One region of the Halomonas sp. AOP43-D1-4 genome, then DNA from elsewhere that is predicted to be linked to it. Evidence: predicted binding sites of a transcription regulator. Region 1 holds the regulator's gene; the other holds the start of a gene.
What was found. Region 1 encodes PhoB, which activates phosphate uptake and scavenging genes when phosphate is short. Its sites were predicted from a motif close to TGTCATANNNNTGTCANA; they were not measured.
Positions count from the first base shown of each region.

Region 2: a site for PhoB is predicted at 13,520-13,537, ahead of phnD (phosphate/phosphite/phosphonate ABC transporter substrate-binding protein). Genes of this name have one in related genera too.

Region 1 covers NZ_JBQSVY010000004.1:164,589-179,731, forward strand. Annotated here, with positions in the region: gene ubiA (4-hydroxybenzoate octaprenyltransferase) at 1-695, shown strand, start outside; gene phoB (phosphate regulon transcriptional regulator PhoB) at 825-1,514, shown strand; gene phoR (phosphate regulon sensor histidine kinase PhoR) at 1,517-2,812, shown strand; gene ACT3RQ_RS05895 (hypothetical protein) at 3,118-3,498, shown strand; gene ACT3RQ_RS05900 (hypothetical protein) at 4,166-4,498, shown strand; gene cysZ (sulfate transporter CysZ) at 4,581-5,321, opposite strand; gene phoU (phosphate signaling complex protein PhoU) at 5,398-6,123, opposite strand; gene pstB (phosphate ABC transporter ATP-binding protein PstB) at 6,168-6,983, opposite strand; gene pstA (phosphate ABC transporter permease PstA) at 6,977-8,386, opposite strand; gene ACT3RQ_RS05925 (ABC transporter permease subunit) at 8,386-9,501, opposite strand; gene ACT3RQ_RS05930 (PstS family phosphate ABC transporter substrate-binding protein) at 9,600-10,484, opposite strand; gene ACT3RQ_RS05935 (acyl-CoA thioesterase) at 10,634-11,047, shown strand; gene ACT3RQ_RS05940 (TRAP transporter substrate-binding protein) at 11,132-12,220, opposite strand; gene uvrD (DNA helicase II) at 12,349-14,547, opposite strand; gene hexR (transcriptional regulator HexR) at 14,634-15,143, opposite strand, start outside.
Region 2 covers NZ_JBQSVY010000005.1:141,662-156,804, forward strand. Annotated here, with positions in the region: gene cgtA (Obg family GTPase CgtA) at 1-668, shown strand, start outside; gene proB (glutamate 5-kinase) at 794-1,933, shown strand; gene ACT3RQ_RS07190 (DUF1853 family protein) at 2,022-2,978, opposite strand; gene ACT3RQ_RS07195 (PepSY domain-containing protein) at 3,150-3,626, opposite strand; gene ACT3RQ_RS07200 (PepSY domain-containing protein) at 3,855-4,175, shown strand; gene ACT3RQ_RS07205 (response regulator transcription factor) at 4,172-4,846, shown strand; gene ACT3RQ_RS07210 (sensor histidine kinase) at 4,843-6,210, shown strand; gene ACT3RQ_RS07215 (alkaline phosphatase D family protein) at 6,226-8,148, shown strand; gene ACT3RQ_RS07220 (YtcA family lipoprotein) at 8,389-8,685, shown strand; gene mdtN (multidrug transporter subunit MdtN) at 8,689-9,738, shown strand; gene ACT3RQ_RS07230 (FUSC family protein) at 9,728-11,632, shown strand; gene ACT3RQ_RS07235 (TolC family protein) at 11,616-13,151, shown strand; gene ACT3RQ_RS07240 (hypothetical protein) at 13,314-13,496, shown strand; gene phnD (phosphate/phosphite/phosphonate ABC transporter substrate-binding protein) at 13,608-14,573, shown strand; gene phnC (phosphonate ABC transporter ATP-binding protein) at 14,653-15,143, shown strand, end outside.

The sequences.
Region 1 (15,143 bases):
GCGTTGTGAATGATTACGCTGACCGCCATGTTGATGGCCACGTTAAGCGCACGAAACATCGTCCACTGGCGACGGGGCGAATCAGTGAAACCGAAGCCAAACTGCTGTTTATTGGGCTGGTCACTGTTGCGTTTGTGTTAGTGCTGCTGACCAACTGGTTTACGGTGCTGCTGTCGATTGGTGGCGTGGTCCTGGCGTTTATCTACCCCTTTATGAAGCGTTACACCCATCTTCCTCAGGTGGTGCTGGGGGCGGCTTTTTCGTGGGCAATCCCCATGGCGTTTGGGGCGGTGCTGGGATATGTACCTGTGGAAGCCTGGTTGCTGTTTTTTGCGAACGTACTGTGGACGGTTGCTTACGATACCCAATACGCCATGGTCGACCGCGACGATGACCTAAAAATTGGTATTAAATCAACGGCGGTGCTGTTTGGCAGTGCAGACCGCTTGATGATTGGATTACTGCAACTGGCGACGTTGGTGCTGTTAGCCTTTGTGGGTGTTCGTGTGGGGCTGGGTGGTTTTTTCTGGCTGGGCCTTGCCGGTATGGCGGCCACCTTTATTCATCAACAGCGCCTGATTCGGCATCGTGAACGCGACCCGTGTTTTCAGGCTTTTTTGAATAACTACTGGTCAGGGCTGCTGGTTTTTGCCGGCATTGCGCTAAGTTGGTGGCCAGTGGCCGGGCCGCTCTAGCAAAGCGTGATTAGGCCTGTCATTCGTTCTTGTTATTGGCTATTGTCATATAAGTGTCATCAAGTCATGGTGTTATTGTCACTGAGATGTCATTGAATTACCTTTCATTGAGCACCGTGAGGCCCTGGAATGACCGCCAAGACCGTTTTGATTGTCGATGATGAAGCGCCTATTCGCGAAATGATCGCAGTGGCGCTGGAAATGGCTGACTATCGCGTGCTTGAAGCGGATAACGCCCAGGATGCCCACGCGTTAGTCGTTGACCATCAGCCTGACTTACTGCTTCTGGATTGGATGATGCCAGGCACCAGTGGTATTGAGTTGGCGCGACGCCTTAAGCGTGAAGAAGCAACCGCCGAAATGCCGATTATTATGCTCACCGCCAAGGGTGAGGAAGACAATAAGATTCAAGGCCTTGAGGCGGGCGCGGACGACTATATCACCAAACCCTTCTCGCCCCGTGAGTTGGTCGCGCGCTTGAAAGCCGTATTGCGACGCACCACCCCACGTGGCGTAGAAGACCCCATCGAAATTAACGGCCTTCTACTCGACCCCGTCAGCCACCGTGTTAGTGCGCATGGCAAGGCGCTGGAAATGGGGCCCACTGAATATCGCCTGCTGCAGTTCTTTATGACCCACCAGGAGCGAGCCTATACACGCAGCCAACTGCTGGACCAGGTATGGGGCGGCAATGTGTATGTTGAAGAACGCACAGTGGATGTACATATTCGGCGCTTGCGTAAGGCGTTAGGCGATGTGCACCAAAACCTGATTCAGACGGTACGGGGTACCGGTTATCGTTTCTCAGCCCGGGTGTAACTGTGCGCCTATGGAGCCGTGAGCTTTGGCGTATTGCCTGGTTAGCGACCATAGGTGTTTGCCTGGGGTGGCTATTAGGTTCAGCGGGCCTTGGTTTGGCAACCGGGTTGGCCGTTTGCCTTTTTTACCATTTACGCCAACTGCGCGTCCTCTTTCAATGGTTAACCCTTAATCCTCATAACGAGCCCCCGGCTGCGGGTGGCATGTGGGGGGATTTGCTTGATCGTCTTTACCGCTACCAAAAAAGCCAGCGCATTACACAAGGTCGATTGCGGTCTACGCTTGCGCGTATCCAGGAATCCTCAGAGGCCATGCGCGACAGCGTGGTAATGCTCGACCGCCACGGTGATTTGGAGTGGTGGAACAGTGCAGCGACGGATATGCTGGGCCTACAAACCGCGCACGATCGTGGCCAGCACATTACCAATTTGTTGCGTGACCCACGCTTTATCAGCTACTTCAACGCCCGCGATTACAGCGAACCGCTTACGCTGACCTCACCCATTGATGAGCGCAGCATTCTGCAATACCAAATTACCTTGTATGGCGACGATGAGCGCCTGGTGATGGCGCGGGATATCACTCGTTTGCACCGCCTTGAGCAGATGCGCAGAGACTTCGTGGCCAACGTCTCCCATGAGCTGCGTACGCCGCTTACTGTTCTTTCTGGCTACCTCGAAACCTATGGTGACTTGGCTGAGCAGCTTCCGCCTCGCTTGGGCAGGGGGATCGAGCAAATGCAGGACCAGACGCAGCGCATGCAAAATCTGGTTAACGACCTGCTGCTTTTGTCACGCTTGGAAATTGATCAAGGCGGGCAAGACCATCAGGCGCTGTCGGTTGAGCAATTGCTTAATAGCGTCTGCCAGGATGCATTGGCGCTATCGCACCGTAAGCATGTTGTCCGTGTTGCTATTGAAAGTGACGCCCAGCTCATAGGGAGCGAGCAGGAAATACGTAGCGCCATTTCTAACCTGGCTTTCAATGCGGTGCGATATACCCCAGAGGGTAGCCAAATTATACTGCGCTGGGCGCCCATGGAAGATGGAAGCGGATGTATAGAAGTAGAAGATGATGGAGAGGGCATCGATCCTGTCCACCTCCCCAGGCTAACGGAGCGCTTTTATCGGGTTGATAAAGGCCGGAGTACCGCGACAGGCGGTACTGGGCTTGGTCTTGCCATCGTTAAGCATATCCTGCTGCGCCATGATGCTCAGCTTCAGGTTGAATCGCACCCTGGCGAAGGTTCGCTATTTCGCTGTACTTTCCCCGCCACTCGGCTGGCTGCTACCTCCTAGCCTCCTTCCTGGTCTTCTGTATAACCTTTATCCAAGCGTGCCATATGGACAAGCCATCTATGGTTCAAGTCTGCTCATGTGTCATTTTTAGTCAGTTATGGTGGTCCCTTATACACGATCAGCGAGCATGATTGGCACGCGGTATTTGTTTTAAGTTGTTTATTAATAAGAAATATTTTTTTATTTTTGTTTTTTGGCATCACATCTGCATTAATCTGGGCAAGGAAGATTACCGCAGGAAATGGTACGCCAGGAAGGCACTTCCTTAAGGTAAGCGGTATCAACAGCGATCGAGGAGAAGGAACATGATGTCCAAGGAACTACTCAAGAAAGCTGGGATTTTAGGTGTAACATTCGGTTTACTGGCAAGCCCCTTCGCTTTTGCCCAAGAACCAGTAGACCCGAGCCACGATATTACTGCTGATGAAGAACCCGTGCAGCCGCAATCATCTGGTACAGGTGCAGGTGGTGATGCATCTACCTATGATGCAGACGAGCTCTCAGATATGAACGGTGAAAGCGCAGGCGATACTACTCGCCCCGGTGCAGGTTCTTCTCAACATAAAACTCATAATGAGTCGATGGATGGCGGTCCAACGGGCGTAACAGGTGGCGGCGATACGTCATTTGAGCCGAGCGACCTGCCTGAGCAAAATAGCTCTGTGACCACTGGTCAAGATCAGTGACCAGCGGTTTAAACACTCAGCGCTAAAAATTTGTACTACAGTTTAGGAACGAGCACGGGATAAGGATGTCCCATCGCATGGATGCTCACCGATTCATGGATTGAATCAAGCGACAATCAGAGCGTTAGTCAGGGTAAATTCCAAGGTTGGAGTCCCGCAAAAGGAGTGGAAGCTAGCGCTAGTTATTGTCCATAGATGCGAGGTTAGGGCCCTGCCATGGCAGGGCCTAATCTTGTTATGTAGCCTTTGATGAGCAGTCGTGTTTGGCTGGTTTTAAAACTGAACCCCCCCTATCTACGTTTTTTTAACATTACACCCGCTCATAATAGTTTTTTTCACGATTCTCTTGTCCCACGGCGTGATGACCCCTTTCATGCTTTTTAAACGCAAAGGTTGATAACGAGCTTTTTAGCTTGTTCACCATGGTGCTGTGCCAACACTAAAAAAATGTTAGCTTGTTATTTACTTGGATAGCTTTATTTGTGTGGTCGTGTTTAAAAATATTTTTAATCATTCAGCATTTCACGAATTTGGGACGTTTGGGCACTTGGACCATAATCTTGCAGTCAAAGACACTGATCGCTTCTCACCCTTCAGTGCAATGGTATTTACGTTAGTGTGATAATAGCCAAGACAGGTGAGCGGCACCCCACATCAGGAGAGCGTTATGTCATTTAAAGCAGTTTTAAAAACGGCAGGTGTTTTAGGTATTTCTATCGGTTTGATTGCAAGCCCGCTAGCTTTTGCCCAAAGCTCTATTGAGCGTACTAAAGATCGTGCAGTCGGCAGCGATGTCATCGACATGCCGCAATCCACTAGCACGTCTAGTCCTCACTACTCACCCAGTGAGCTTAACCATAGTCAGCGTGATCATATGAACGGCAACTATGCACCGTCAAGCCAGCTGCAGCGGGATCAGGATGGCACCCAGCGTCGTAACACCCATTCGTTCGAATCGACCGAGTTAAATCACAAAGAAGGCGATAGCCTGGACTGGTAAACCACTACTGAAAGCATTAAAAAACCCGTTAAAGCGGGGTTTCGCGTCTAAAAGCGTAGAAAAAAGCATGGCTTTTCAGGTGTTATGAGGGCCGCTGGATCGTAAGCTCATTTGCCGTACGATAATATTGGTCCCACATGAGTACGGCTCCCGCTACGGCCCCCGGAATCAGAAAAAGATTGGCAAGCGGTATCCAGGTAACCAGAGTCACGAGCCCGCCGTAGCTGAGGCTTTGCCACCAGCGCCTGGAAAGCCGTTGACGCATATCCTTGAACGAGACTTTATTATTATCCATAGGATAGTCCAGATAGGTAATGGCCATTACCCATGCGGAGAACAGCCCCCATAGAATCGGCGCAAAGAGGTTGAGCCCTGGAATCCAGCTGATGATAAAGAGGGCAATGGCGCGTGGGGCGATATACGCGAGTTTGACCAGCTCTCGGCCTAGCGCATCAAGCGCCGTTTTGGTCAGCCCGCGATCATCCAGCGGTATACGGCCTGTTTCTTGAATTTCCACTTTAGCCGCTAAAAAGCCGTAAAACGGCGCCGCAATAAAGCTTGTTATCAGGGTAAAGGTGAAAAATACAATGACAATAAGGCTAACCACAAACAGCGGCCAGATCAGCCAGGAGAGCCAATCCAGCCAAGCAGGCACTAATGTCATCCAGTGATCAATCCAGCCCGAAAAGCGCGTAATCACAAAGCTGAACATGGCGGCATAAACAATAATATTGACGAGGATAGGAAGAAAAATATAACGCCGCAGGCCTTTTTGATAGACCAGCCGCGTACCTCGGCTAAGCGCTGTTATTGCATCCAACATTCAAGCAGTCCTCATCAATACAAACGTCCAGGCGGGTGTCCGCCCAGACGTATTGCAAGAGGAAATGCCTCATGGGTCAAGGCTTTTTCGTTACCCTCTGGTCGACGGTATCCAGGTCGCTATGTCGAATATCGAGCCCCTTCACGAGATACACAACGTACTCCGCCAGGTTGTCGGCATGGTCGCCGACGCGTTCCAACGCGCGCAGCACCCACATAATGCTGAGTATTGAACTAATTGAGCGCGAATCCTCCATCATGAAGGTCATCAATGAGCGCATGGCACTGCCGTACTCATCATCGACCGACTCATCTTCACGCACTACCTTCATCGCCAAGTCGGTATCGAAACGGGCAAAGGCTGTCAGCGCATCGCGCAGCATTTTACGTACATGCTCACTGATATGGCGAACTTCAATTAAGCCACGAACCGTGCTGGTGTTTTCGCTGAGCAGGATTGCATTACGCGCAATCTTGCTGGCTTCATCGCCGATACGCTCAAGATCTGAAGTGGCACGAATAACGGCAAGCACCAGGCGTAAGTCTGATGCTGCAGGCTGGCGGCGTGCCAATACACGGGTGCACTCTTCATCAATTTGCAGCTGAAGATCGTTCACTTGCCGGTCGTTATCGCGCACTTTTTCAGCCAAGCGGGTATCGTTTTCCAGCAGGGCGAATACTGCATCCTGAACCTGTTTTTCCACCAGGCCGCCCATGGCCATCAGGTGGGTTTTTAGCTCTTCCAGCTCCTGGTTGAACTGGCGCGAGATATGCTGGCTGTGGGTATCGCTCGTAATATCCATTGAGCACTCCTGATGTTGGGTGAGTTAGGCCTGATGATTGACGACTACGTCATGCGGCCGGTGATGTAGTTCTCGGTGCGCTGTAAACGCGGATTAGTGAAGACCTGGTCGGTAGGGCCGTACTCAACCAGCTCTCCGTTGTGTAGAAAGGCCGTATAATCGGAGACCCGTGCGGCTTGCTGCATATTGTGGGTGACAAGGATAAGGGTTAGCTGTGATTTAAGGTTACGAATCAGCTCCTCAATCTTCAGCGTTGAAATTGGATCAAGCGCTGATGCCGGCTCATCCAGTAGTAGCACATCCGGTTGAACGGCTAGCGTTCGAGCGATGACCAAGCGCTGCTGCTGACCACCTGATAGCTGCCACGCCGAACGATGCAGGCGGTCTTTTACCTCATCCCATAGGGCTGCTGAGGTCAGCGCCCACTCGATAATGTCATCGCGTTGCCGCTTGGGTAGGCGATGCTGTAAACGCAAGCCAAAAGCGACGTTTTCATAGATCGACATGGGAAACGGATTGGGCGTTTGAAACACCATGCCTACCCGGCGGCGTAGCTCGGTCACGTTCATCTGCGCGGCGTAAATATCCTGCCCTTCAAGCTGAATATGCCCACTGTGTTCCACGCTCTCGTTAAGATCATGTAACCGGTTAATGGCACGTAGCAGTGTTGACTTGCCACAGCCAGAAGGCCCAATAAAGGCCGTTACCCGGTGGCGTGGCACACTCAACGTTAAATTACGCAACGCCGATTTCCCCGCATAGGCGAGGTTAAATTGGTCGATACTCAAGGCGCAGTGCTCGGATGAAAAGTGCGTCACCGGCGCCTGTGGGGCATTGGCTATATCTAATGACGCTAGCATTCGCTTCCTCGTTGGCGCCTAAAATAATGACGCAGAAATATGGCAGTTAGGTTAAGCACCAAAATAATAACCACTAAAAGAAGCGCCGTGGCGTAAACCAGAGGCATAGCGGCCTGTACATCTTCGCCATGAAAAGCAGTATCAAATAGATGATAGCCAAGATGCATAAATTTGCGCTCCAGGTGCACATAAGGAAACTCACCGTCGACCGGCATTTGCGGAGCTAACTTGGCAACCCCCACCAGCATAAGCGGAGCGACTTCGCCTGCGGCGCGGGCGATAGCGAGAATAACGCCAGTTAGCATGGCAGGAGTAGCCATGGGCAGGACAATACGCGTTAGCATTTCCAGACGGGTGGCCCCCAGCGCTACTGCCCCCTCACGCTGGGCATCGGGAATGCGAGCAAGCCCTTCCTCGGTGGCCACAATCACGACAGGAAGCGTCAATAGCGCGAGCGTTAAAGAGGCCCATAAAAGACCGCCGGTGCCGAACGTTGGCGAAGGCAGTGTATCGCTGAAGAACCAGCTATCCAGCGTGCCGCCAATGCCGTAAACGAATACGCCAAGGCCGAATACGCCGTACACAATGGAGGGAACGCCCGCCAAATTGCGTACGCCAATGCGCACTAACCGGGTAAGTCGGTTTTGATGAGCAATTTCATTAAGATAAATAGCGGCCAGTACGCCAAAGGGGGTGACGATTACGGACATTAAAATGACCATCAGTACAGTACCGAAAATAGCCGGCCATACGCCGCCACTGGTATTGGCCGCACGCGGGCCCTCGCTTAAAAACTGCCAAACGTTAGTGCCCCAAGTGTGCGTTTTTTGCCACCAGGACATGGCATTAGGCGCCAGTGCCTGGCTGACGCTGTCCAGAGGTTGGCGTAACGTCTCGCCCTGTGCCGTGACCAGCAGCAGCTGCCCCGGCGGGCGCTGATTAGCCGGTAGGGTAAGTGCATTGTTTAAATAGTCCCACGCTTCGCGGCCATGCAGCGATTGCTGGTCAGTTTCTACTGCGGCCAAGCGACCAATAAAACTGCCCCACGGAGCACGTTCCAGGCGGATCAGGTCGTGCGGTGTTGTACGTGAGGTAATATCGTCGATATCTACCCAGTGCCAGCTGACGCCGTCTACATCACGGTTACCTTTAAAATAGAGGCGCTCAACCCCGGCTTCCTGAGGCAGCGGCGTTTCGCGAATAGCTTGCCCTGCAACAACGCTACCCGAGCGTAGTGTTATCTCTTCAAGCGTGGCGGGCCAAAAATGGCCTAACCCACGAACAAGCAATAGTGTAAGTAACGCGCTTAACATTAAAAGTGATAAGGCAACGCTAGCGGCGCATAGCCACGGCCATAGTTTATCGAGCCGATGCCTGGGAGCGGCGGCGAATAGGCGGCTCATTAGTAATGCCCTGCTTTATGGTAGCGGCGGCGCATACGTAAGCGCACTGCCTCGGCTAGGGTATTTACCAAAAACGTAAATAGAAACAGCACCAGCGCCGCTAGAATCAGGTGATGATAGGTAAACCCGCCGTGGGAGGCTTCAGGGAGCTCAATCGCAATGGCGGAGGCCATTGAGCGCATGCCTTCAAAGGGGCTGGCGCTCAGCAGAGCGGTATTGCCGCTGGCCATTAACACAATCATGGTTTCACCTACCGCACGACCCATGCCTATCATCACTGCAGAAAAGATGCCCGGTCCCGCCGCCGGTAGCGCGACTTTCCATAGCGCCTGCCAGCGGCTGGCCCCGAGCGCTTGGGCGCCTTCCATCATGGAGAGCGGGACGTCGGCAAGGGCATCTTCGGCAAGAGAGTAAATGCTGGGTATTACTGCAAAACCCATGGCGATGCCTACAATCAGCGCATTGCGAGTGGCATAGTCCATGCCCCAGCGCTGTTCTAACCAGCGGCGCAGATCGCCGCCCAGAAAGAGTTGCTCCAGCAAGGGCGTAAACCACACTGCCAGCGCCACCATGCCGACAAGCCAGGGTACAAGCCATAGCCCGGCCCAGGAAAACGGCAGCCGCCGATGCCAGCGAGACGAGGCCATGTGCCAGAGTACGCCCGCAAGCCCCGCGCTGATTGGTAGCCATACCAGCAGCACCAGCGTACTGGCCAGGTTTCGCTCCACCCATGGAGCAAGTACTAAACCGGCAATAAATCCCACTACCACGCCGGGCATTGCCTCCATCATCTCAAGAGTCGGCTTAATCCGGCTGCGCAAGCGTGCTGACATGAATAACGCCGAGTACATGGCGGCGCCTAAGGCGATAGGTAGCGCGAAGAGCATCGCCGCCAAGGCCGCTTTAAGCGTTCCCCATACCAGTGGCGAGAGCTTATCGAAGGCAAAGGTCTTATCCAATGCCAACAGCGGCAGCGTTTCCCAAAATAGAAACACGCCAATCGCCAGAATCGCGAGCAGCACCGCGATGCCTCCCGCCGTAATAAGGCCGGTGGCGACACGATTTTTAAACTGGCGTAGCGGCTGATAAGAAGCAGGAACGCGAGGTGGGATCATATCAACATCATAGGGAAGGCATGGCCGTCGCGAAGATGGGTTGCATGGTGAGTTCTCCTTACTCTAAGACACTTTTATGACAATTGGATGATAGTGAGCTACCAGTGTTGCTGATTTGCGAGTTCATCATCGGGCAGCGGTACAAAACCCGCCGCGCGGGCAATTTGCTGGCCTTCTTCCGATAAAATAAACGCTAAAAATGCCTGCTCGGCGGCGGGTAGTGACTCATCTGGCGGTAAATTAACGTAGAGGTAAAGATCGCGTGATAGCGGGTACTCGTTACGCTGAACAGCCTGCTCGCTGGGCGCGATTTCTTCCCCCTCCTCGGTAACAAAGTGCAGCGCATGTACCATCGGTGTCAGGTGATTATATCCGGCATATCCCATGGCGTTGGGCGACTCACCCACGGCCGCGACAACAGCAGAAGAGCCCGGGTGCTCGCTGATGTCGCGGCGGAAGTGGCCATCACACAGCACCTCGTCCTGAAACAACCCATAGGTGCCCGATGCCAGGTTGCGCCCATGTAGGGCGATATTTCCATAGGGCCACTCGTGTGTGGCGGCTAATTCGCTCCAGCGTCTTATCGGCTTATCGGCGCCGCACGCTTGGCCGGTGGAAAAAATGGCATCGGCCTGTTGGCGCGTAATGGCCCGCAAGGGGTTATGACGATGAACGACCAGAATAAGCGCATCTCTGGCCACCTTAAGCTCTAGCGGTGGATAACCGTAGCGATCGATAAACGCTTGTCGCTCTTGGTCATTCATGGGGCGTGACATGGGGCCAAGCCGTGCAGTGCCCGCCGTAAGCGCTGGCGGTACGCTGGCCGAGCCAGTAGCCTGAAACTGCACATTAATCTCTGGATAGCGCACGGCTAGCGCCTCGCCCCAGCGCAATATGAGTCCGGCCATGGTGTCGGAGCCAATCGCACTCAGGGTGCCGCTAACCGGTTGTGGTTGCCCCCAGGCAACTGATGCGAATAGCATTAGTACCGTGGTAAGCGTAAAACACAGGCGATTTTTCTTCCCTGACGACCAACCAATGCGCTTCAAACGTATGCCCTCGTATGATTAACTAATGCCTTATATTGCCATGCAGCAACCACACAACAATAACCCTATTAAGCGACCGACTTATGACACTTTTAGAAACCGACCTGGATGATGCTCCGGCCCCTCAAGGTCTGCTCACACTCAAATTACTGGCTTCTCGACAGGATACCAACCTTTACGGCGATATTTCGGGCGGGTGGCTGGTTAATCACATGGATCAGGCGGCAGAACTGGCAGCCGGTCGTGAGGCCGGCGGGCGTACTGCGACAGTGGCCATCGAATCGATGGATTTCTTAAGCCCTGTGCGCGTGGGTTCCATGGTGAGTGTTTACACTCATGTACAGGAAATTGGCCGCAGCTCTCTTAAGATCGATGTCGAAGTATGGGTGCGTATCCCTCATGGGCGGCGCCTTGAAGAGCGCCAAAAAGTCACTGAGGCGCGTTTCGTCATGGTCGCTCTGGACGATAATGGTCGTATCCGTGCCGTGCATGGTTAAGGCCTGCTGACCCTTCATAAGATGGCACAATGGTTTGCAAAAAAAGGGCGCCTGGGCGCCCTTTTTATCAACCGTGGGTAGCGATTAACCGCCAACGGCATCACGACCTTTCAGGTAGGCATACTCGCCGATATCACTAAACGGGCGGATAAGATTCTGGAAGTTAGCGTACGACTCATAAATGCGCCGTGAGTCTTCATCGCCCTCGACCTGGTTTTGGATCACGGTTTGCGAGGATTCGTAGAGTGCCTGAACAACATCGTCGGGGAATTCGCGTAGCTGAACGTTATGTTCATCAACCAGAGTCTCTAGCGCCTGCGCGTTGCGGTAAGCGAACTCTGTGTACATGGCCAGGTTGGATGCGCGTGCTGCTTCGCGAATAACGTCCTGCAGATCTTCTGGCAAGGCATTCCAGGCATCCAGATTGATCATCGTCTCGACGGTTGCGGTCGGCTCGTTCCACACCGTGGTGTAGTAGTAGTCGGCCACTTGATGCAGACCAAACGCCATATCATTGTAAGGGCCTACCCAGTCGGCGGCATCCAGAACACCCGTTTGCATCGAGGTGAAAATCTCAGAGCCTGGCATATTCACGGTGCTGACACCGATGCCGTTCATGGCTTCACCGGCAAGTCCTGGCAAACGCAGTTTAAGGCCCTGCATGTCATCCAGCGAGTTGATCTCTTTCTTGAACCAGCCCGCCATTTGAGGGCCAGTGTTACCCACTGCGAACGGCTTAAGATTATGCTTGGCGTAAACCTCGTCCCACAGCTCCTGACCACCGCCGTGATACAGCCACGCATTCATCTCAGTCGTTGACATACCAAAGGGCACGGCGGTAAAGAACTGGGCAGCCGGGAGCTTGCCACGCCAGTAATAGGGCGTGGAGTGGCCCATCTCTGCCGTTCCAGCCGATACCGCATCAAACACTTCCAATGCAGGTACCAGCTCGCCTGCGCCGTGTACGCGGATTTTCATACGGCCGTTGGAAAGCTGCTCAACGCGGCGAGCGAAGTCGTTGGCGCCCGTGCCTAACGCCGGGAAGTTCTTCGGCCAAGAGGTCACCATGTCCCAGGTATACGTTTCATCTGCATGCGCGGTCGCTACAAAGGGGGCGGCAGCGACACCGGCAGCACCTAAGCCAGCGGTTTTTAAGAATTGGCGGCGTTGCATGGCGGCTATAACTCCGAATAAATACGATTATTATTGCGTTACGCGTGAGCGTACGTGTCCGCTCGCCAGTATGCGCTAACCCGGTTTTATTGGGCAACCTGTTAAGACACTTCCCCTTAACATAGGCGTTACAGCGGGATTAGCTTGGCAAACCCCAGCACTAGCCACTTAACGCCCTCGCCTTCAAAGCTCACTTGTACTCTGGCGCGTGCGCCTTCGCCTTCGGCATTAAGAATAATGCCTTCACCGAAGACGGCGTGGCCAACACGTTGGCCCACATGCAGGGCAGGTAAGTCGCCATCGCTTTCAACACGCTGCTGCGCAAAGCTTGTGCGGGCGGCGGTTACCGGGCGTGAGATATGGCCGCGCAGGCGAACCTCTTCAAGCAGGTGCGGCGGTAATTCACGCAAGAAGCGCGAGGGGCGAGGAAACACCTCTTTGCCGTGTAAGCGGCGAGTTTCTGCGTGGGTCAGGTAGAGTTTTTGCATGGCGCGGGTAACGCCCACGTAGCAGAGCCTGCGCTCTTCTTCCAAACGCCCCGGCTCTTCGAGCGACATTTTATGCGGGAACAGACCCTCTTCCACACCGGCAATAAATACCACCGGAAACTCGAGGCCTTTGGCAGAGTGAAGCGTCATTAACTGTACGCTATCTTCAAACTCTTCAGCTTCATGGTCGCCCGCGTTAAGCGCCGCCTCGGAAAGAAATGCCTCTAGAGCGGCCATGCCTTCGCCCGCCTCGGGCGTTTCAAACGCATCACCCTGGGTAAAGGCTCGGGCAGCGGTGACCAGTTCTTCGAGGTTTTCGACCCGCGCCTGGCCTTTCTCTCCGCGCTCACTCTTATGGTGCTCAATCAGGCCCGTGTGCTCGGTGACGTGATCGATAATTTCGTAAAGGGTTAAGCCTGCCGCGTCGTTATCCAACTGCTCTATCAGGTTGGCAAACGTTTGTACCGCGTTGGCCGCACGGCCCTTTAACGTACCGTCCTGAAGGGCATCATGCAGCGCCTGCCAAAGTGAAATACTCTGTTCGCGTGCACGCAGGCGCAGAATTTCCACGGTACGCGTGCCAATGCCGCGGGTCGGCACGTTGATCACGCGTTCAAGCGAGGCATCGTCATCGCGATTAAGCAGTAAACGTAAATAGGCGAGGGCGTTCTTGATTTCCAGGCGCTCGTAGAAGCGATGGCCGCCGTAAATGCGATAAGGCATGCCTTGACGAATCAGCGTCTCTTCCAACAGTCGCGACTGAGCATTGGAGCGGTAGAGAATCGCAATATCACGGCGGTTAACGCCTTCATCGACCTTCTCTTTGATAGTGTCGACGATATAGCGCGCCTCTTCCAGGTCGTTAAACCCGGCATAGACGGAAATAGGCTCGCCCTCGATACCATCGGTCCACAGGTTCTTGCCCAGCCGGTCACTGTTATGACTGATCAGCGCATTGGCAGCATCCAGAATGGCACTGGTTGAACGGTAGTTCTGCTCAAGGCGCACCGTCTGCGTTTGTGGGAACTCCTCCTCAAACCGGCGAATATTCTCGACCTTGGCGCCGCGCCAGCCATAAATGGATTGGTCGTCATCGCCCACTGCAGTCATGGGGGTTTGCATGCCGCTCAGCAGCTTTAGCCAGGCATACTGCAAGGTGTTGGTGTCCTGAAACTCATCCACCAATATGTGCCCAAAGCGCTCACGATAATGATTTAAAAGCGCCGGGTTATCCCGCAGCAGTTCCAGACTTCTAAGCAGTAGTTCACCGAAATCCACCAGCCCGCCGCGTTCACAGGTCAATTGATAGCGCTCGTAAAGCTCGACCATTTGCGCCATATAGGCATCGCCGTCCACGTTCACCTGGTGCGGGCGCAAGCCCTCTTCCTTGCAGCTTGAGATGAACCCCTGGACCTGACGCGGCGGAAAGCGCTCATCGTCAATGGCGTAATCTTTGAGCAGCCGCTTCACCAGCCGGAGCTGGTCATCGGAGTCAATGATCTGGAAGTTTTGCGGTAGCCGAGCGTCTTGCCAGTGGGTTCGAAGCAAGCGGTGAGCAATAGAGTGGAACGTGCCTACCCAAACATGGCGCAAGGAGATTCCCTGCAGGGCTTCAAGGCGCGTGCGCATCTCGCGGGCAGCCTTGTTGGTAAAGGTAACTGCCAGTAGCGCATAGGGTGACAGGCCCTCTGCCTGCATCAGCCAGGCAATCCGGTGAACCAGTACCCGGGTTTTACCGGAGCCTGCACCGGCCAGCACGAGAAGATTGCCCTGAGGAGCGCTGACTGCCTCACGCTGGGCTGTGTTGAGCTGATCGAGTATCGCCGTGACGTCGTCCATAAAAGCCGCTGCCGGATCGAAAAGGGGCGGCTAGTTTAGCACAGCAGGCAAACTGGCTGTGCATACAGGCGTTAGTGTACGACGATTTAGTTGTCTTCAGGGTAGCGCAGGGTATTCAGGCTTTTCTTCACCGATTTAAGCTGCTCAGCCAGTTTGGGGCCGCGGGTTTTGGCAACGCCCACGGCGAGCACATCAATCAATACCAGGTGGGCAATGCGAGAGCTGAGTGGCGTGTAAATCTCGGTATCTTCGTGAACATCAATATACAGCGGCAGGCTGACCTCTTCTGCCAAGGGGGAACCGCTGGGGCACAGGCCAATCACTGTAGCGCCCGCTTCACGGGCCAAGCGCACGCTGGCGACCAATGCTTTGGTCCGACCCGTTTGAGAAATCGCCACCACCACATCGCCCTCTTTAAGGGTCACCGCCGACATGTTCTGCATGTGCGGGTCCGCATAGGCCGATGTAGATATCTGTAAACGGAAAAATTTGTGCTGCGCATCAAACGCGACAGCGCCTGAGGCGCCAAAGCCGTAAAACTCAACCCGATTGGCCATCGTCAGCGCATTAACCGCTTGGCCTAGCGCGTCGTTATC
Region 2 (15,143 bases), on a different contig from region 1:
TTCGCTCGGTATCGGCGGCCAAACCTAAAGTAGCCAACTACCCGTTTACCACGCTGGTGCCTAACCTGGGTGTTGTGAAGCTGGGTATGCACGAGCACTTTGTGATGGCGGACGTGCCGGGGTTGATCGAAGGTGCCTCTGACGGTGCGGGCCTGGGGCTGCGCTTTCTTAAGCACCTGACCCGCACGCGACTGCTATTTCATGTAGTCGACGTGGCGCCCTTTGATGAGTCTGACCCGGTGGAAACCGCTCAAGCGATCGTGCATGAGCTTGGCCAGTTCTCTCCGGCGCTTTCCGAGCGCCCGCGCTGGCTGGTGTTGAACAAGTTTGATCTGCTGCCGGAAGAGGAGCGCGAAGAACGCGCCCAGGCGATCATTGACGCGCTTGGCTGGGAAGGCCCGGTGTTCCGTATCTCGGCGATTAGCAATGAAGGCACGGACAAGCTGGTTCAGGCCGCGTACCGCTGGCTGACCGAGCAGCGTCGCCTTGAGAACGAAGACGAAGAGGCGCTGGCCCGCGAGCAGGAAATGCGCCGCCGCATGGAAGATGAGTCGGTCGCCCGTATCGAAGAGCGTCTGGGGCGTCGCCGTAAGCGGCCTGCTGAAGAAGCCGACGACGATGACTTCGATGATGATGATTACGACGTTGAGATCGAGTACGCGCCCTAACGGCCGAAACCGGCAGGCATGCTCAGCCTGTCAGTAATGGCCGACGTTGAATATTGTTGTCGGATATCATCGCTGAATAGCGTTGCTGAATAGTGTTAATAATGTGCCTGATAAGGTAGAAACGGATGGAGAGTCATGAGCAGGGGATGGGCCGCGAAGCGTTAAGCCGTGCGCGCCGTGTGGTAGTGAAAATCGGCAGCGCACTGCTGACCAACGATGGTCGTGGCCTGGATGAAGCCGCTATTGGCGGCTGGGTTGACCAGATTGCCGAGCTTCATCAACAGGGTGTTGAGGTGGTGCTGGTCTCCTCGGGCGCCGTGGCAGCAGGCATGGTGCGGTTAGGCTGGCAAGCACGCCCGAGCGCGGTGCATGAGCTGCAGGCCGCCGCGGCAGTGGGCCAGAACGGCCTTACTCAGTGCTATGAGCAACATTTTGCTCGCCACGACATGCTCACTGCGCAAATTCTGCTCACTCATGACGACCTTTCCAACCGCAAACGCTACCTCAATGCGTTGTCGGCCCTGCGCACGCTGGTGGAAATGCGCGTGGTGCCGGTCATCAACGAAAACGATACGGTGGTGACCGACGAAATACGTTTTGGCGATAACGATACGCTGGGCGCGTTGGTAGCCAACCTGCTGGAAGCGGACGCGTTACTGCTGCTTACCGACCAGGAAGGCCTGTTCGATGCCGATCCACGCCATAACCCCAATGCCCAGATGATCGCCGAAGGGCGTGCAGATGACCCGCGCTTGGCAGCGGTGGCGGGCAGCGGCGGGGCGCTGGGGCGGGGTGGCATGAGTACCAAGGTACGTGCCGCCAAACTTGCCGCACGTTCAGGCGCCGTTACAGTGATTGCCAGTGGTCGCCAGCCAGGCGTCATTACCCGGCTTATCAGTGGTGAAGCGTTGGGAACGCTACTGCATCCGGAGCAGGCACCGATGGCGGCGCGTAAGCGCTGGCTGGCGGGGCAACTTCAAGTGCGTGGTACGCTGATGCTGGATGCCGGGGCGGTAAAAGTCCTGCGCGAAAAAGGCTCCAGCCTGTTGCCGGTGGGAGTGCGGGGTGTAAAAGGCACGTTCAAGCGGGGCGATATGGTGGTGTGTGTTGATGAGCAGGGCACGCCGGTTGCCAAAGGGCTGGTCAATTACGGCGTGGATGAAGCACGCCTGTTGGCAGGTCAGCCGAGCCACCAAATTGAGGCTATTTTGGGCTACGTAGAAGCCCATGAACTGATTCACCGCGATAACCTGGTCGTGATCTAGCGCCTGATTTTGTCCGGGTATTGGTTGAAACAGAACGTCATCAAAACGCCGTTTACTGTGATCAGTAAGCGGCTTTTTTATGCGTGCGCTACCTTGCTCTGGGGGCAATGGGTACTTGGCGGGGCCAGTCGTTGGGCACTATGAATACTCGTTCAATGCGCTGCTGGTGGGGCAGGTAGAGCATTATTTGCTGGGGCCCGTATTGTTCGATGAGTCGCTCAATGCCAGGCATTACGGCGGCCACTGGTTGAAAATCTTCCGCTCTGGGCGGTGCTAGCCAGTGCGGTTTTCGTAACCAGACCATGCGTAACGACGCACCCAGGCTATCGCGCAGCGCAGGCCAGTCACGCAAAAAACACCACATGCCGCGGTGATGGTTCGGCGTAGCGCCCTGGGGGGAAGGCAGCGCCGCATGCCACGGGTAAAACAAGACGCCCGGCATGGCGAGACGATGAGTAAGAAGCTCTTCTACCGTGGACGAGCAGGTGGCGATGTCGCGGGGTGTTAGCCAGTGAGCAAGCGTGGCCAGTGCCCCGGGCGTTATGGAGCGCGGCAGTTGGTGCTGGCATAAATGAGCGCATTTTAGCGCCAGGCTATCCAGCCCACCAGGACCGATCCAGCGGCTTGGGCTGTCGGCCGGGCCGGGGCCTTCAGGCAGGCCCAAATAAAACTTGATCGCCACTTCCAGATGCACGGGCGCCGGGTTATCGCGGGTGCGGTAAAGCATATCCAGCTCGCCAAGCGTCGTGCGCTTTTTAAAGATGCGCACATTTTTGGCGAGTAGCCGCGTATTAGGCGCGTTATCCAGCAGGAGATGCCACAGCCGCTCGTGGTAGTGCCCCATGCGGCCTGTCTGTTGGCGGTTAACGCCTGCGAGTAGCGGCGTTATTTGCTGTAGCCAGTCAGCAGTGCCTGTGGCCAGGCCCAACTCCTGACACGTCGGGCGGCCACCGTTTGGCATGGGCGGCGGGAGCGTGACCAGATCGGGCGCTGTTATCAGCCACGCCAAATCATGCGCTATTTGGGCCACCCCCGGCGCTGTCATCTCTTCGATTTTCTCTGCGCGATGCCTTCTTGCTTCCACGTTATCAGTTCCACGATGTTCTCCCCTTGCCAAAACTGTCGCTAGGTAGTGGTAAAAACACAAGCGGACCCTGTAGGGCCCGCACCGTGTAGTAACACATAGCCAGCGATAGGGCGCTACCGCTAGCAGTTATTAATCACGGTCAATTTCAGTAATCTCGTAAGAGCCTTGACGCAGGCTTATTTCCAGCTCGCGGCCATTCTCATCCCGGCCTTCGATATCAATAATGCCGCCCTTATCGATGTCGATATCCTCAAACTCGCTCATACCCTCTTTTCGTGCTACTTCCAGCGCCTGGCGTACGTCCTCTTCGCTCATTCCCCACGCACCGGTAATTAAGCGTTTACGCTCTTCTTTCAGGGTTTCGCCGTTACCCAGAGAAAATTCAACGTCGGCGTACCACTCATCATCCAGCCAGCCTTCTACTTCTGCGCGTCCACGGCTTTTAATGCTGATCTCTTCATAATGGGTGAATCCATAATCGACGGCAGGTACCAGCACCTCGTCAACCCGATCCATGGACAGCGCGTCTGCTTGAGCGCTGCTTGCGGCGGCGGTAAGAAGCAGAGCAGAGGCGGGGATCAACAGCATTTTTTGCATGGCGTTCATATCAAATTCCTTCTTTGCTTAATGAATGGCATTGCCCGATGAATGTGGTCTGATACAGATCACTCAGCGAATGCGACAGAGGATTTATAGCACTGCGGTTATTTCCCCAAGCTGAACAATCCATTCATCTAGCGTTCATGTTGCTTCTGGCATTCTAGTTCAATGAAGTCACTCCGCCATCGATTCAAGCACCGACTCTTTTACTGCTTCCACTCTTCTGCCAAGTGGATGGGCGGGGCGCTGCTGGCTGCCATATTGATAGGCAGCGCTGTAGGTGACCAGCACTGGGAAACACTGCACAGTGAAGTGCGCCGTGGGGAGGTGGTGCCCTTGGAAACCATTTTAGACTGGCTGGAAGCGAACTATCTGGGAGACGTGCTGGAAGTGGAGGTAGAGCGCGAGCAGGGTCTGGTAGAGTATGAAATCAAGCTGCTGGGCCCACAAGGTCAAGTGGTTGAGTTTGAATTTGATGGTCACAATGGTCAGTTAATGAAAATAGAGGGTGTGCGTATCAATGAGATGCGCCGCCCACAAGGTATGACGCCATGAAGTGTTTGCTGGTAGAGGATGATCAGGCGATTGCCCGCGAGCTGAGCCAAGCGCTGCGTGACGGTGACTGGGTCGTTGAGCACGCCGAAAATGGCCAGGAGGCCGACTTTCTGGTGCGTACCGAAACCTACGATACGGTAATACTCGATGTAGGTTTGCCCGACGGCGACGGCACGCGTTGGCTGGCCGCCTGGCGTGAAGACGGCATTGATCTGCCTGTGCTGATTCTGACCGCTCGAGAGCGCTGGGCCGATAAAGCGGCGGGCTTTACCGCAGGTGCCGATGACTACGTTACCAAGCCTTTCGAGCCGGGTGAGGTGTTGTTTCGGCTACGGGCATTGGTGCGGCGTACCCACGGCCATGCTCATCCGGTACTCAAAGTGGGCGAGCTTAGCCTCGATACCCATACCCAGCACGTTGCCTTGGCAGGCCGCCCGGTAAGTTTGACTGCCCATGAGACACGCTTGCTTAGCTACCTAATGCATGCCGCGCCTCGGGTTGTCAGTCGAAGTGAGCTTTCTGAACACGTTTACGACCGTGACCACGAGCCCGACTCAAACGTAATTGATGTGCAAATCAGCCGACTACGTCGCAAGCTGGGGGCCTGGCGGTTTGCCACCCTGCGTGGGCAGGGTTACCGGCTCTTGGCAGAAGTGCCCGGCGGCGAATGAGCAAGGTAACGCCCACTTGGCGAACGCGCTGGGCAGGCCGCTCGATTAGCCTTCGCTTGCTGCTGGCCGTTTTAGTCATGATCGGAGTGGCCTTGCCGCTCGCTGGAATGCTGCTCTCGCATCATTACCGAAACGCGGCGACCGAGTCGTTTGATGAACGCCTTGAAGCAACGCTGAACGTGATTATTGCAGGCGTTTCCGTTGACCCGCTAAGTGAGCAGTTGCGCTATGACCGCGCTCTTGGGGACCCACTTTTTGACCAGGTCTTCTCGGGCTGGTACTGGCAAATTACCGATCAACAAACGCACACGATCACCTCGCGCTCGCTGTGGGATCAACGCCTGCCGGTCATCGATAACGAAGAGGTGAGCGCGCGCTCGTTGCCCGGCCCACGTGGGCAATCACTGCGTACCGTCGAGCGAGATATTTACCTGGCCCCTTTAGAAGCCCCTTTGCATATTAGCGTAGCGGCCCGCGATGACGAGCTGAAGGCCGATATACGCGAGTTCCAGCGCTTGCTCTGGCTGGGCCTGGTCAGTCTTGGAGCATTGCTGTTAGGCGTGTTGGGCCTACAGGTGCGCTGGGGGCTTGCGCCGCTGCGGCGTATGCAGGCCAACTTAAAAGACGTTGAGCAGGGGCGCGCAGCAGAAATGACAACGGACCTGCCTAACGAGCTTGCTACGCTTGCGGCTTCCATGAACGCCGTACTGGCCCGCGACCAGCGCCTGATTGAGCGTGGCCGTCACACGGCAGGTAATTTGGCCCATGCCCTGAAAACCCCCTTAAGCGTTATGCGCTTGCTGGTCCACCAGTTGCCTGACGCGCATCGCGCCGCCTGGGAAGCCGAGTTAACCCGAATGGACAGTGCCGTTCGCCATCACCTGGCACGGGCCTCTGCCGCCGGTGACGGTGGCCGCTTTGCGCCGATTTCGCTGCACGATACGCTATCGCCACTGCTCAACGGGCTGGGTCGGCTGGCTCAGCGTCGCTCGCTTACCCTGCATCAAATCTGGGAAAATCACCCGCGTGTGCACTTGGATGCCCAGGATATTCAGGAGCTTATCGGCAATGTGCTGGATAATGCGCTGCGCTGGGCAAGCCATGAAGTGACGTTTAGAGTGTGGGTTGTCGACCAGACACTTTGGTTGAGCGTCAGTGATGATGGCCCTGGAATGACGCAGCAAGAGAGCCAGGAGGCACTTGAGCGCGGCAAGCGCCTGGATGAGCAGCGCTCCCAAAGTGGCTTGGGTCTTGCCATCGTAGCGGACCTGGTCACGCTCTATCATGGCCAAATGCGCCTTCAGCGCGCAGAGGCTGGGGGGCTTGAGGTCACTGTTGAACTGCCGGTGGTGGCGCATGGCTAAGGGAGAACAAATGCAATGACAATGGATGATGCGTTGCCGGATGTATTGGTCGGCCCGCTATTGCGCCGTATTAGCCCCACACGCCTGGTGTTGTGGTTAGTGGCAACGCGCCCGCTTGATATGTCGCTGGTGCTTTTCCCGGGCGGCAGCAATGAGCAGCGCTTCCACTTAAATGATCATCACCAGTGCCTGCCTATCGGTCGGCACGCGTTTATTCACTTGATTGACCTGCGCTTGCCGCAGGCGCTACCCATTGATGAACGCATCGAATACGACCTGCGACTTCAAGCGGCGACGGGGGAGTGGCAGGCGCTGCCCGAGTGGGCGCCTTGGCTGTGCCATGAAGGCGCTGCTTATCCTGCCTTTGTCATTGCCTCACGCCATCACCGGTTGATGCACGGTTCGTGCCGTAAGCCTCACCATGCGAGCGCCGATGGGTTAGTGCGCGCCGACAGCTGGCTGACGGACAAGCAGCAAGCGCCGAAAGAGTGGCCAGCATGGTTGTTAATGACCGGCGACCAGGTGTATGTGGATGATGTTGCAGGCCCCATGCTGCGTGCGGTGCATGCACTTATTGAACGCCTGGGGCTAGTCGATGAGCGGCTGGAGGGCGCCACGGTGGAGGATAGCCAGGCGCTTTATGCCTCGCCTGATAGCTATTACCAGCGTGAGTCGCTGCTGCCTGATGTCACCAGCAACGTGGCGCTGCGCGAGCGATTTTTCGGCGGCGTTAAAAAGCCGGTGTTTACCTCGGCGAACGCCTCCAATCATCTAATGACACTGGCGGAAATGCTCGCCATGTACTGTTTAGTGTGGTCGCCGGTTGCTTGGCAAATGATTGCCCCGGAGATGCCTGCCCTTAACGATAAAGCAGCCCAACGTTATCGCGAGGAGCAGGCGGCTTTGGATGATTTTGTGGCCGGGTTACCGCAGTGCGCTCGGTTAATGGCGCATTTGCCCAGCTTGATGATCTTTGACGACCACGATGTTACCGACGACTGGAACCTGACCGCCGATTGGGAGCGCTGTGCGTATGGCCATCCGTTCTCAAAGCGCATTATTGGCAATGCGCTGGTGGCCTATTTGCTCTGCCAGGGGTGGGGCAATGCACCGGATAAGCTTAACCCGCTGGTCGAACAGGCGGCCGAATTGTTCCGTGAGCCAGGGCTGCCGCTTTCGTGCGCCAGGCAGGATGCATTGATCGAACGGCTACTGCGTTTTCAAGGGTGGGAGTTTCAGGTGCCCGGTACGCCTGCGCTGATTGTTTTGGATACCCGCACCCGCCGCTGGCGTAGCGAGCGTAGCCCCCAACAGCCATCCGGATTAATGGATTGGGAAGCGCTGATGGAAATGCAGCAGGCGCTATTGGGTTGCAAAAGCGCTGTCATCGTCTCGCCAGCCCCCATGTTTGGGGTAAAGCTGATTGAAGGCGTTCAGAAGATGTTCACCTGGGCGGGCAAGCCGCTGGTGGTGGATGCCGAGAACTGGATGGCCCACCGTGGCGCCGCCAATACATTGCTGCAAATCTGGCGTCATTCCAAAACGCCGGGCAATTACGTGATTCTCTCTGGCGATGTGCACTACTCATTTGCTTACGACATTATTGTGCGTCGCCAAAAGCGTGCGCCACATTTATGGCAGGTGACCTCCAGCGGCATCAAGAACACTTTCCCTGTGCAGCTGCTAAATACCTTTGACCGGCTTAACCGATGGCTCTACGCGCCCTGGTCGCCGCTTAACTGGTTTACCAAACGTCGCAAGCTGAGTATCCACCCGCGTGACCCCAGCGGGGCAAGCGCGGGCGAGCGGCTTTGGAACGCCAGCGGTATTGGCCTTGTAACGCTGGATATCGAGGGCCGCCCGGTGGATATTCGCCAGTTGGACGCCAACGGCAGTGACGTTGTCTTCCCCCCGCCCGCTGACCTTCCCTTTATCTGATGACATGTATCTGACGTCAGTGCATGGCAAACAACAGGGCTGTTCGCTGGAATAGCGTGTAGCGCGGGCGGCGGCATAGACAGCCGCGAACCGCGCATGCCATAGTAAGCATGCTTAGGGGACGGCATGCACCAGGTGCATCGCCTCATCAAGATCGAACAAAAGTAAAAGGCCCTGTTGGGCACTATTTTGATAGGGGCAGATTTGATAGGGGCAGACTGCAATGAATAGGAGGCTCTGGTGCTGAGAGCAGGCGCTGCCAGGAAAGAACGGCTGCTGAAAAGAACCTTTCTGGCGATCCTTTTGTTGATGGCAGCCACTCCGGCCTTGGCAGCCGCTCCGGCTGTCGGCATGTTTGGTAGCTTCTTTCCTTACTGGCTAATCTCGCTGTTTATCGGTGTGGTGGCAACGATTTTTATCCGTGTCATTTTCGTGGTGACGAAGCTTGATGACATCATTCCGTGGCGTGTCTTGGTATATCTGTCTCTGACGCTGGCCATGACGCTGTTATCTTCTCATCTTTTTTTTGGACGCTGAATCATGAAAGGTCATGCTTCCAAGCGGGTAGCATCCATTGTCGGAGCCGTGATCGCCATTGCCATCATTGCGGGCGCTGCTGTTCTGGCTTACCACAGCTACGAGAATGCGCGCGCCAATCCGCTGTCAGATGATGCCACTCTGAGGGCCGATATTGTCCACATTGCTCCGTCGGTCGCGGGCCGCATCGTGGCCTTGCATGTTGAGGAAAATGACTTTGTCCGCAAGGGCGATCTGTTGCTGGAAATTGATGACACTGCCTATCGGCTGGCCCTGAAACAGACACAGGCCGACCTGGCCATGGCAACGGCGGCCAGTGGTGATCAGTCTCGCACTATCCGCGCGGAGCAGGCCAATGCAGAAATTGCCGAGGCCCAAGTCAATCGAGCCACGGCAAACCTGGCGCTGGCGAACCAGACCCTTGACCGCCTGCTGCCGATGGAGTCCAAGGGGTATGTTTCTCAGCAGCAGATCCACGACGCGCGCACTGTTAAACGCAATGCCGAAATCAGCTTGCAGGAAGCGATTCAGCAGCGTCAGGCCGCTGAGGCGCTGGTGGGTAATGATGAAGCAACCCTGGCGTTGATTGAAGCGCGCCGGGCCGCTCAGGACATTGCCCAGCATGAGCTGGACGGCACTCGGGTCTATGCGCCTGCCGACGGTCGGGTTGTCGGAGTGACCGTTTCTGTGGGTGACTACGCGCTGCCTGCCCAGTCCCAGTTCAATCTGGTCAAGACGGACACCTGGTATGCTTCGGCCAACTTCACCGAAACCATGCTGGGCAATATCGCTGTCGGTGACTGCGCCACGGTATATGCGCTGGCTAACCGCGACCGTGCCATTAAAGGCACGGTGGTGGGGATAGGTTGGGGCGTGGCCTCGAAGGACCTGATCGACCTGCCGTTATCGCTGCCGATTGTGCCGAAATCTCTTGATTGGGTGAGAGTTCAGCAGCGCTTTCCCGTCCGCATTCGGCTGGATGACCCGCCAGCAGAATTGATGCGTGTCGGCGCATCGGCGGTGGCAACGGTTCACCACCACGATGGCTGCTGAATCTCCGTGGGGGAAAATCGCCCGCCAGGCGTGGGCGGATATCCAGCCCTTTCCCGGAAGGATGGGCCTGACCTGGCGCGTGGCGCTACTGTGTGCTCTGGTGTCTGCAACGGCCATGCTGCTGAAAATACCTGAGGCCGCGATTAGCTGCTATCTGATCATTTTTCTGTCCAAGCAGGATGCCGTCAAGAACTGCATTATGGCTTTGGGCGTCATTTTGATGGCGTCTACCGTGGTGGTGCTGATGATTCCGATCATCAACGTTAGCATCGACAGCCCTGCCATGCGGCTGGCAGTCATGTTTTTTGCCTCGTATATCTTTCTGTTCCTCAGTTCAGCGACTCCGCTGGGCGAGCAGGCGGCCATTGTTGGCTTGGTGATCGCCTTTATCATGACGCTGGTAACCATGGTGCCGGTTGGTGAGGTCGCTGACAAAGGCTTGCTGATGGCATGGAAAATGGCCTGCATGCCGATGTTTTTGATGATCCTTTTTAACCTGCTGTTCGGCACTCCTTCGCAAACACTGGTGCGTAACCGGATTGTCGAAAGACTGCGCTGTGCGGCAGACCGCATCGAGACACAGCAAGCATCAACGGCTTTTAACATCATGGTGAGCGAAGGTAATGATGGCTCGTTGCAGCAAATGCAGCTCGTTAAGCTACTGCACCTGATATCGACGGCACGCTCTCGCTGGCTCAGCGGAGCCACTGAGACAAGTTATCGCATCCTGATTATCGCTGAGGCCCTGCCTGAAAGCCTGAGTCGTGCAGCAAGGAGTGACTTGGCGGTTGAGTTACGCCAAGCGGCGGATGCTATCGCCAATGATGCGTGCCCGGTGCTACAGGCGGCGCCGGAGGCGACAGAAGCCGGCTTACAGCCGCTTTATGTCGCCTTACAGGGTTTGTCCCAGCCGGATGGAGGCGCGGCACAGCCACCGCGTCCGAGAAAAATACCTTTGCTGGCTGCCGATGCGTTTTCTAACCCGATACATCAGCGCTATGCGCTAAAGACATCCGCCGCGGCGGTGCTTTGCTATTTGATTTACACCGGCATGCAGTGGGATGGCATTCATACGGCGATGATCACCTGTTATGTGGCCGCGCTCGGCACTACGGGGGAAACACTGCGCAAGCTGACGTTGCGGATCGTCGGTTGTCTGATTGGCGCAGCGATGGGGATCTTTTCGTTAGCCTTTATCATGCCGCACCTAAGCTCCGTCGGTGGCCTGATGGGGCTGGTGTTCTTTGGCGTGCTGATCGGTGCCTGGGTGTCATCAGGTACTGAGCGGATCTATTATGCCGGTGTGCAGATCGCCTTGGCTTTCTTGCTGACCACCCTCAACGGGTTTGGCCCCAGCTTTGATATCTCCCAGGCCAGCAACCGTATCTACGGCATCCTGCTGGGTATTTTTGTCATCTATGTGATTTTTACCCAGTTCTGGCCGCGTAGCGTCATCAATCAAGTGGCACGGCAGCTCAACGATGCGTTGGATGCCTTGAGCGATCTCAGTACGCTTTCCAGGCAGGATCAACAGTTGCGCACCCAAGCGGCATCTACTGCATATTTTGCACTGGGCCAGGCCGAAGAGCTGCTCGATATGGTGCCTTTCGAGCCGTCGCGTCTGCGTGCCAGTGCTGATGAGCTGAAGCGCGTGGAGAGAATTGTTGAAGAACTCAATGACCTCACCGGCCAGCTTTACATGGCAGAACAGGATGACGGCACTATCAAAGAGCGCCTGCAGCGACTCAAGTCACAGCTGGTCACTGAGCTTGAAAACCGACGTAACAGGGCGTCTTCGACTTACGAGGGCTCTCCCCTCGACGACGGCGCGTATAGTGATATAGAACGGCAACTCACTCGGATAGAGCGGATTGTGCATGTTGAGAAAAGCTAGCGTGTTTAGATTAGCCAAGCTCAGAACCTGTATTGCTCTGGGCGTTGTTCTTGGCACTATAGGGGGCCTGCAGGGCTGTGCAACGGATGCGCTGAAGAATACTTCCGCCTCCCCCAGCACACCCTGGGTGCCTCAAGGTCAGTCCGTGCTACCTGGCGATTTTTCCGTGTCAGGTTCAGCTGATATCGGCTTGCTGCCAGACCCGGTGTCACAGGATCTACAGTCGGACAAGGTGTATCAGTTACCCGAACTGATAAACTTTGCGCAACGCCATAACCCGTCAACCCGAATTGCCTGGGAGCAGGCGCGCCAGCTGGCGCTGGCCTCTGGAATGGTTGAAGCCACGTTTCTGCCGATCCTGACCGCCAATGTGTTTGCGGGCAGGCAGCAGACCAGCATTCCTTATCGCGGATTGCTGGATGGTGACACTCACCATGTCGATACCACCGTCAGCGGTGTGGCGCCGAACCTTGCTTTGCAGTGGCTAGTGTTTGATTTTGGTCGGCGCGAGGCGCTCAGCGATGCCGCCCGACACAATGCCTATGCGGCCAACGTCAACTTCAATGGTGCCCACCAGGCGGTGATCTACAACGTGACGCGTAGCTATTACCAGTACGGTGCTGCCAAGGACAGGCTGGCAATTGCTGAGGAGGTGCTGGTCAACAACCGCCTTCTGCAGGATGCGGCTGAGTCCCGCTACGCCAATGGCACCGGCACCAGTATCGCTGTTGCTCAAGCCCGTCAGCTTGTCGCCCAATCTAACCTGCGGATGGTGCAGACACAGAGTATGCTGCGCGATCAGTATCAGGAGTTGCTGAGTGCTCTCGGCGCTTCGCCGACGACCCAGATCGAGGTGGCCGGCGCGTCGAATCGCCCGCTACCGGGTATTGACGAGTTGGCATCGGTGGATTCTGCGATTGAGGCGGCACTCAGCAAGCGGCCGGATGTGCTGGCCAGCTATGCTGAGCTGCAAGCTGCCAAAGCGACAGAGCGTGCCGCCGATGCCGACTTCATGCCCCGGGTATTTGTTGCCGCCGCCACGGGAACCAACAAGAAAAATCTGAGCATTGGTCATTTGCCCAGTATTGGCAACCAGACCACAGGCACCGGGGTGTTCCTGGGGGTGACAATGCCTATCTATGATGGCGGCCTTCTTGCCGCCAAACGCCAGCAGGCAGTCTCTGTCACGGCTTCAGCCGAAGCGGCATTCGAGAAAATTCGCAACACGGCGATGCGCGAGATGGTCGTTGCTGCTGATGCACTGCGCTCCTCACTGGCAGCTTTTGACGCCGCTGATGCGTTGACCGAAGCGGCAGCGGTGACTTACGACGCGGCCTTTGATGCTTATCGCAACGGGGTAGGCACTATCACTGAGGCTACTGCGGCGGAGTCCGGCCTTCTGGATGCAAGGCTGGCACGCTCCGAGGCACATGCGGCAAGCTTGATTGCAGCATCGACGCTTGCGTTCACGCTTGGCGCCATGACCTCAAGCACGTCCCCTTTAGAGGCTATTCCCTGACGCTTGTCCGCCCACCACCCTTCACACGTAAGCTATTTTAGCGCGCTAACTGTTGCGTCAGTGTCATAAAAAAAGCCGCACGCTTGCTAACTAGACAGTCCTCGTAAAAAGCCTTTGCGAACCGCCTCTAACACCGTCTCTAATACAAGAGGCATTCAGCCGTTGACCACCCAGGAAGCTCAATGGCTTAACCGTGTTATTGAATCAGAAGGTCTGCACGTGTTGTTTCAACCCATCGTGGATGCCAGCCAGCACTCTATTTACGGCTATGAAGCACTGATACGTGGGCCTAAGACATCGCCGCTGCACTTGTTTGATGTGGCCATGCAGGCAGGCTATTGGTAGAGCTGCATTAAGTGTTTTGAAACCGTCATTAAGTGGTCACTTAAGTGTCGCGGTGTTGTCATCTAGCGTCGGCAGGATGGCGCTATCTTTGAACAACATTCTAGGTGACGTATGCATGCTGTGACTCTTCCCCGTACTTTGATCAGCGCTGCTGTTGTCAGTGCCTTTGCTCTGGTTGCCGTTAATGCATCGGCAGACCTCTCTGCGCGCTATGTTGATAACGACGGCGATATGGTAGCGGATGCACCCACGGACGAGTCGCAGTGGGTCGACCCCGATACGTTGGTATTTGCTTATACACCGGTTGAAGACCCGGCTGTTTACGCGGATGTTTGGGCCGGTTTTTTGGACCATCTGAGTGAAGCCACAGGCAAAGACGTTCAGTTCTTCCCGGTGCAGTCCAACGCGGCACAGCAAGAAGCGCTGCGCGCTGGCCGCCTGCATGTAGCGGGCTTTAACACCGGTGGTGTTCCGGTTGCCGTGAACTGCGGTGGCTTCCGTCCGTTTGCCATTATGGCAGCAGACGACGGCAGCTATGGCTATGAAATGGAAATCATCACCTACCCAGGTAGCGGTATTGAGTCGGTTGAAGACCTCGAAGGCCGCCAATTGGCGTTTACTTCTGAGACCTCTAACTCAGGCTTCCGGGCACCTTCTGCGCTGCTGCGTTCTGAATATGGCATGGAAGCAGGGGAAGCCTTCGAGACAGCGTTCTCGGGTTCCCACGATAACTCCATTCTGGGCGTTGTGAATCAAGACTACGACGCAGCGGCCATTGCTAACTCCGTTGGCACGCGCATGATTGCCCGGGGCGTAGTGAATGAAGGCGATTACGACATTATCTACACCTCAGAAACCTTCCCCACCACAGCGTACGGTTTGGCGCATAACTTGAAGCCTGAACTGGCCGAGCAGATTCAAGACGCGTTCTTCAGCTACGACTGGGAAGGTTCTGCGCTACAGGCTGAGTTTGCCAACTCGGGTGAAGCGCAATTTATGCCGATTACCTATGAAGAGCACTGGTCCGTTATCCGCACGATCGCCGATGCCAACGGTGTGACGTACGAATGTGACTAAGTAAGCCCTTAATTTTGCAGTTACTCGGCCAGAAGGTTAATCCCTTCTGGCCGTTACATTATGTAGATGAGGTAGAGCGATGTTAACACTCAGCGGCGTTACCAAACGCTATCCAACCGGGGACCGTGCGCTTACCGATATCGAACTAACCCTGCCTAAAGGCCAGGTGATGGCGCTTATCGGCCCCTCTGGTGCGGGTAAAAGTACCCTGATTCGCTGTGTAAATCGCTTGGTAGAGCCGACGGCGGGCAGCATTTGCCTGGAAGGAACAGAGCTTACCAGGCTTTCGGGCAGCGGCCTGCGTAAGGCACGCCGCTCAATGGGCATGATTTTTCAGGAGTATGCGTTGGTTGACCGCCTGACCGTGATGGAAAACGTGCTTTCCGGACGGCTTGGCTACGTGGGCTTCTGGCGTAGCTTTTTGCGTCGCTATCCGCAGGATGCCGTCGCTGAAGCGTTTCGTCTGCTTGAGCGGGTAGGCCTGCCTCACGCTATTGATAAGCGCGCCGATGCGTTGTCCGGTGGCCAACGTCAGCGAGTGGGGATTGCCCGGGCATTGTTACAAAGCCC